DNA from 2 places in the Nocardioides sp. Kera G14 genome. Region 2 is predicted to be linked to the other one. Evidence: riboswitches for the same ligand, from Rfam matches in the RefSeq annotation. Region 2 holds a riboswitch; the other holds the start of a gene.

Region 1 (3,278 bases), 150 kb from region 2:
GCCTTCGGACTCGGCCAGGTCGACCTGGACCGGCAGCGCGGTCCCTGTCGAGCCTGCGTAGGTGGCGGAGAGCTCGGCCGCCACCGCGGTGATCTCCGGTTCATCGGCGGCGATGACCACCTCGTATCCGTGGGTCACCAGCTCCGCGGCCAGCGCCCGTCCGATACCGCTCGACGCTCCCGTGACGACGGCAACCTGCCCCTGCTCGATCGTGGTCATATTCGGGCTGTAGCCAGATTCCGGCGGACTACACGGTGCCGTAGCCTGCGCGATCATGACTGGTCACACGGTGCTCGCGGTGCCGGTGCCCGTCCTCGATGCGGTCGTGCGGGAGCGGACGGCGTTCTACGACGCCAGCTTCGTGTCGACGGACCCCGACTTCGTGCATGCGCACATCACGGTGCTCGCCCCGTGGGTCACGGAGCCGACGCAGCGGGACCTCGAGGTCGTCGGTGACCTCGCGGCGACGGTCGAACCCGTCGAGATCGTGCTCGAGGAGGTGGTCGAGTTCCGGGGCGGCGTCATTCATCTCCGGCCCGAGCCGGACGAGCCCTTCCGCAAGCTCACAGCTGCGCTGACGGCCGCGTTTCCCGACTTCCTGCCGTACGGCGGCGCCTTCCCGGATCCTGTGCCGCACCTGACCCTCGACCACCCCGCGGGCGGCGTCAGGCGTGCTGACGTCGAAGAACGGATGCGGGATCATCTGCCGGTGACCTTCCGCATGGACCGGCTCGACCTGCAGTGGTGGGCCAACGACGACTGCCGGTTGCTGCACCGGTGGCACCTCGGCTCGACCGGCTCCGGCGCGTGAGCGGGCTGCTCGTCGCCGGCACCACGTCGGACGCCGGCAAGTCGGTCGTCACGACCCGTCTCTGTCGCGCCTTCGCCCGTCGGGGCGTGCGGGTGGCGCCGTACAAGGCACAGAACATGTCCACCAACTCGGTGGTGTGCGCCGACCTGGTCGAGGCTCACCTCGACGTCGACGTCCTGCTCACGCTTGCCCGGGAGGGAGTCCGATGAAGGCTGCCCGTGTCTTGGTCACCGGCGGTGTCCGCTCGGGGAAGTCCCGCCATGCCGAATCCCTCCTGCCCGCTGACGCACCGGTGACCTATGTCGCCGCAGGCCCGTCACCCGAGGACGAGAGCGATGCCGACTGGGCCACGCGTGTCCGCGAGCACCGTGACGCACGCCCGGAGCACTGGACGACGCTCGAGACCCGCGACCTCGCAGGCTCGCTGTCGTCAGCCGGGCCCGTGATCGTCGACTGCCTCGGCACCTGGCTCACCGCGTTGCTCGACGAGGACGAGTTGTGGGACGCCCCGGCTGACGTCGCCACCTCCACCGTCCTGGCCGAGGTCTCGCGCGCTGTCGCCGCCCTGGACGCACGGTCGGAGATGACGGTGCTGGTGACCAACGAGGTGGGACTCGGCATCGTGCCGACGTACCGATCGGGACGGCTCTTCCGTGACCTGCTGGGACTGGTCAACCAGCGCGTCGCCGAGCACTGCGACGAGGTGCATCTCGTCGTTGCCGGTCGCGTGCTCGTGCTCTGAGCGCGACACGCCGACGACACGCGGGCCACAACATCTGGTCCCACGTCTGGGATCCGATCCCACATATGGTGCTCCTGCAGCTGAACCAGGGAATCCGGTGAGAGTCCGGGACTGCCCCGCAACGGTGAGCGCGCTCCCCCGCAAGGGAGGCGTGCGAGTCCGATACCTGACAGTGCACCGCGCCCGTCGGGCGTGGTGGTCCGAGGCCTCGAGGGTGGGCTGACGCCAGGCGCCACCTCGCGGTGGCCGTCCCGTCGTCTCCTCTCGAGCAACTCCGAGGGGAGCACCTGTGGAAATCCGCAAACGCAACGGCGACAGCGAGCCCGTTGACGTCACCAAGATCGCCGTCGTCGCCGACACTCTTCAACTCCGGGACGCGGCACTCACAGATGTCCTCGTGCTACCTCGTCGACTCCCCGCGCGACGAGCTCGACTCGATCTACAGCCGGTATGCGCAGATCGCCAAGCTGTCGAAGTTCGCCGGCGGCATCGGCATCTCGTTCTCCCGCGTCCGGGGCCGTGGTGCGCTGATCCGCGGCACCAACGGCGCCTCCAACGGCATCGTGCCGTTCCTCAACACGCTCGACGCATCGGTCGCGGCGGTCAACCAGGGCGGCCGACGCAAGGGGGCCGCGTGTGTGTACCTGGAGTCGTGGCACCCGGACATCGAGGAGTTCCTCGAGCTGCGGGAGAACACGGGTGAGGACGCCCGGCGTACGCACAACCTCAACCTCGCCAACTGGATCCCCGACGAGTTCATGCGCCGCGTGGAGGCGGACGGGGACTGGTCGCTGATCGACCCCGACGTCGCCCCGGAGCTCGTGGACCTGTGGGGGCCGGCGTTCGACGTCCGCTACCGCGCGGTGGAGGCCGCCGGGCAGGTGGTGCGTACGATGAGGGCGCGCGACCTCTACGCGAAGATGATGCGCACGCTCGCCCAGACGGGCAACGGGTGGATGACCTTCAAGGACGCGTCCAACCGCACCTGCAACCAGACGAGTGACGAGCATGTCGGGCCGGGCCATCCGACCGTCCACCTCTCCAACCTGTGCACCGAGATCATCGAGGTCTCGTCGGACTCGGAGACGGCCGTCTGCAACCTGGGGTCGATCAACCTTGCGCAGCATGTGACGAGCGGCGAGCTCGACTGGGAGAAGCTGCGCGACACCGTACGGACGGCGGTGCCGTTCCTCGACCGGGTGATCGACATCAACTACTACCCGTCGGCGGAGTCGGCTGCGTCCAACCCACGCTGGCGTCCCATCGGACTGGGGCTGATGGGCCTGCAGGACGTCTTCTTCGCCCTCGGGCTGTCGTTCGACTCGGCTGAGGCGCTCGAGCTCTCCACCAGGATCCAGGAGGAGATCTACCTGACGGCGCTGGAGGTCTCGGCGTCGCTGGCCGTCCAGCACGGTCCGCATCCCGCGTACGCCGACACCCGGGCGGCGAAGGGGCAGCTGCAGCCGGACCTCTGGGACACGACTCCGACGCAGACCGCCCGGTGGTCCGCTCTTCGCGACAAGGTGGCCGAGACGGGGCTGCGCAACTCGCTGCTGCTGGCGATCGCGCCCACCGCCACGATCGCCTCCATCGCCGGTTGCTACGAGTGCATCGAGCCGCAGGTCTCCAACCTGTTCAAGCGCGAGACGCTGTCGGGTGAGTTCCTCCAGATCAACACGACGCTGGTGCGCGAGCTCAAGACGCGCGGCCTCTGGACCGCGGACG
Region 2 (3,278 bases):
ACGCGGCGGCCGGTCGTCGACAGCGCGCGGCTGCGCCGGCCGGCGACGCCCGCGCCGATGCCCTTCACCGCGAGCAGCTTGGGACGGTACGGCGTCGCCGCTGCGACCACAGACTCACTCCCGCCGGGTCCACTGGGTTCGCTGGAGCCGGCACTGGGACTCGGGGCCTGTGCGGGAGCATCCTGGCTGGGGCTGTCGGGGGCCGGCTCGGATTGCGACGGCCCGTCGTCTGGCTCGCCCGCACCCGTGTCATCGGCTCCGCTTGGCGGAGTCGGAAGCTCGTCGGGAGCGGGTCCCTCGGGCGGCTCGGGCGGCAGGTCCTCATCGCCGAGGATCTGGTCGAGCAGCTCCTCGTCCAGGCCGGGGGCGTCGAACGGGTTGCGGCGTCGGCGGTGCGGGAGCGCCAGCAGTGCTGCCTGACGGATGTCGGCCTTGGTCACCTCGTCGTGTCCGGCCCACGCGGCGTGTGCGACGGCGGTGCGGGCGGTGACGATGTCGGCCCGCAGTCCGTCGACCTCGAAGGCAGCGCAGACCTCGGCGATCTTGAGCAGCGCCGGCTCGGTGAGTTGGACCTTGCCGATCCGCTCCCGCGCTGACTCGATCCGCTCGGTGAGGGCGCGGTCCGCCCCGGCGTAGCGCGCGACGAAGGCCGCCGGGTCGGCGTCGTAGGCCATCCGTCGGCGTACGACCTCGGCGCGCAAGGCGGGTTCGCGCGGCGCCGCGACCTCCACCGTGAGACCGAAGCGGTCGAGGAGCTGCGGGCGGAGCTCGCCCTCCTCGGGATTCATCGTGCCGATCAGTACGAAGCGTGCGGCGTGCTCGACCGAGACCCCATCGCGCTCGACGCTCGCGCGGCCCATCGCCGCGGCGTCGAGAAGCAGGTCGACCAGGTGGTCGTGCAGAAGATTGACCTCGTCGACGTAGAGGATGCCGCGGTGGGCGCGGGCCAGCAGCCCGGGCTCGTACTCGACCTTGCCGTGCGAGAGCGCGCGCTCCAGGTGAAGAGATCCCAGGACGCGGTCCTCCGTCGCGCCGACAGGGAGTTCGACCAGGCGCACGGAACGGGTCGTGGTCTCCGCGCCTTCGCCGAACGGGCCGTCCGGCGAGGTCGCCGAGGCGTCGGCGGGGTCGATGGCGAAGCGATCCTGGGCGTAGACCTCGATCGGGGGCAACACTGCGGCGAGGGCGCGGACGGTAGTGGACTTCGCCGTGCCCTTCTCGCCCCGGACGAGCACGCCGCCGATCTCGGGCGCGATCGTGGTCAGGACCAGCGCCAGGCCCATGTCGTCGAGACCCGAGCCGTCGGGGGCGTCGGTCGCGCATCCGAGGACGGCTGAAAAGGGATAGTTCACCGGCATTGAGGCTCCCGCTCGATTCGACGGTCCGACGGGCCTGCCGGACTGTTCGGGCGCGAGGCCGGTCTTCGGACTTACCAGGTCCCCTCGCATGAAGGGCCTGGCTCACCGCAGCGGGCCTGTGCCGGAGTCTCACCGGCTTCCCAGATTCTCCCCGCCGACCGTCCCGACCGTTTCCGATCGTTGGGGCGTTGGGGCACCTCGCACCTGTTGGCGCTCACGATAGCGTCTGCTGCCATGGCCCCGGTTGTCGTGGTCGGCATCAGCGCCGACGATGCGCTCGCAGACCCGCGCATCCTGGAGGGTCCGGAGTCCGTCGTCGTCGGCGCCCCTCGACATCTTGAGCTGCTGCCGGACGTGCCCGGACAACGACGGCTGCCCCTTCCGTCGCCGCTGCGCGAGGGCCTGGTCGATCTGGTCACCGAGTACGCCGACCGCACGCTGATCGTCCTCGCCTCAGGCGACCCGCTCGTATCGGGGATTGGGTCCACCCTCATCGAGCTGCTCGGCCGCGACCGGGTGGTGGTCGTTCCGGCGGTCTCGTCTGTGGCGCTGGCGCGGGCTGCCGTGGGCTGGGCTGCGGAGTCGCACGCTGTGGTGAGCGTTGTCGGCCGGGATGTCTCCCTCGTACGCCGTGAGCTGGCGCCCGGTCGCCGGATCCTGGTCCTGTCCTCGGACGAACACACGCCCCGCGCTCTCGCTGACCTGCTCGGCGAGGCCGGCTACGACGACAGCGAGTTCGTCGTTCTCGGCGACCTTGGGAACCCCACGAAGGGCAGCAGCCACTACTTCGACAAGGCAGCGATCGTGAGCGCGAAGGACTTCGACTTCGCCCGGCTCAACATCGTCGCGATCACCTGCGCCGGACCGCCCCTCGGTGGTTGGGTGGCCGGCTTGCCCGATGACCTCTTCGAGAACGACGGACAGCTCACCAAGCGCGACCTGCGGGCCTCGGCGCTCGCGCGCCTCGCGCCGGTGCCGGGCGAGCGCCTCTGGGACGTCGGCGCCGGTGCCGGGTCGGTCGGGATCGAATGGATGCGCGCCCACCCGACCTGCCTGGCGATCGCGATCGAGGCGAACACCGAGCGGGCCGAGCGCATCGCGCGCAACGCCCGATCCCTCGGCGTCCCCGGCCTTGAGATCGTCCACGCACCTGCGCCCGAAGCACTGAAGGACCTGCCGACGCCCGATGCGATCTTCGTCGGGGGCGGTGCCACCGTCCCGGGCGTCATCGAGTACTGCCTCGACGTACTCCCTCGCGGCGGTCGGATCGTCGTCCACGGTGTCACCTTGGAGACCGAGCATCTGCTGGCCGATGTCTACCGGCAGCACGGCGGCGAACTGACCCGGCTCAGCGTCGAGACGGCCGCGCCGATCGGGTCCTTCACCGGCTGGACACCGGCGCGCACCGTGACCCAGTGGGCCTATTGGCGGTAGCGCTCCTCGTGCACGACGCCGTCCAGTGGTGAGCGGTGGCGCCAGCCGTACCGCTCCAGGTCCGGCTCGTCGGGCAACTCGGAGATCGGCCCGATGCACAGCCAGGCCACCGGCCGAATGTGCTCGGGGAAGCCGACGAGGTCACGGAGGAACTCCTCGCGGTAGAAGCTCACCCAGCCCACACCCAAGCCCTCGGCGGTGGCCGCGAGCCACAGGTTCTGGATCGCGCAGACGACCGAGTACAGCCCGGCGTCCGCGATGGCGTGGCGACCGAGGACGTTCGGTCCGCCGCGGCTGGGGTCGTAGCCGACCGCGATCCCGAGCCCTGACTCGCGAATCCCCTCGATCTTGATGCGGGCGAAGGTCTCGGCGCGCTCACCGGCCAACGACGCCGCGAAGGCGTCCCGTTCGTCGGCGACATGCTGTCCGAACGCGTCGAGCGTCTCGGGGTCCCGCACGAGGACGAAGTCCCACGGCTGGCTCATC

What was found. Region 2 has a riboswitch for cobalamin ahead of LH076_RS06970 (VWA domain-containing protein). Riboswitches for the same ligand answer to the same signal wherever they lie in the genome.
Region 1: another riboswitch for cobalamin. It lies ahead of LH076_RS06255 (ribonucleoside-diphosphate reductase subunit alpha); the one in region 2 lies ahead of LH076_RS06970 (VWA domain-containing protein).

The regions. Positions count from the first base shown of each region.
Region 1 is NZ_CP085839.1:1,258,878-1,262,155, reverse strand. Features, by position in the region: gene LH076_RS06275 (SDR family NAD(P)-dependent oxidoreductase) at 1-219, opposite strand, end outside; gene LH076_RS06270 (2'-5' RNA ligase family protein) at 275-811, shown strand; partial or broken gene LH076_RS06265 (cobyric acid synthase CobQ) at 808-966, shown strand; gene LH076_RS06260 (bifunctional adenosylcobinamide kinase/adenosylcobinamide-phosphate guanylyltransferase) at 1,017-1,553, shown strand; cobalamin riboswitch at 1,603-1,742, shown strand; gene LH076_RS06255 (ribonucleoside-diphosphate reductase subunit alpha) at 1,796-3,278, shown strand, end outside.
Region 2 is NZ_CP085839.1:1,406,767-1,410,044, reverse strand. Features, by position in the region: gene LH076_RS06970 (VWA domain-containing protein) at 1-1,358, opposite strand, end outside; cobalamin riboswitch at 1,397-1,539, opposite strand; gene cbiE (precorrin-6y C5,15-methyltransferase (decarboxylating) subunit CbiE) at 1,593-2,792, shown strand; gene bluB (5,6-dimethylbenzimidazole synthase) at 2,780-3,278, opposite strand, start outside.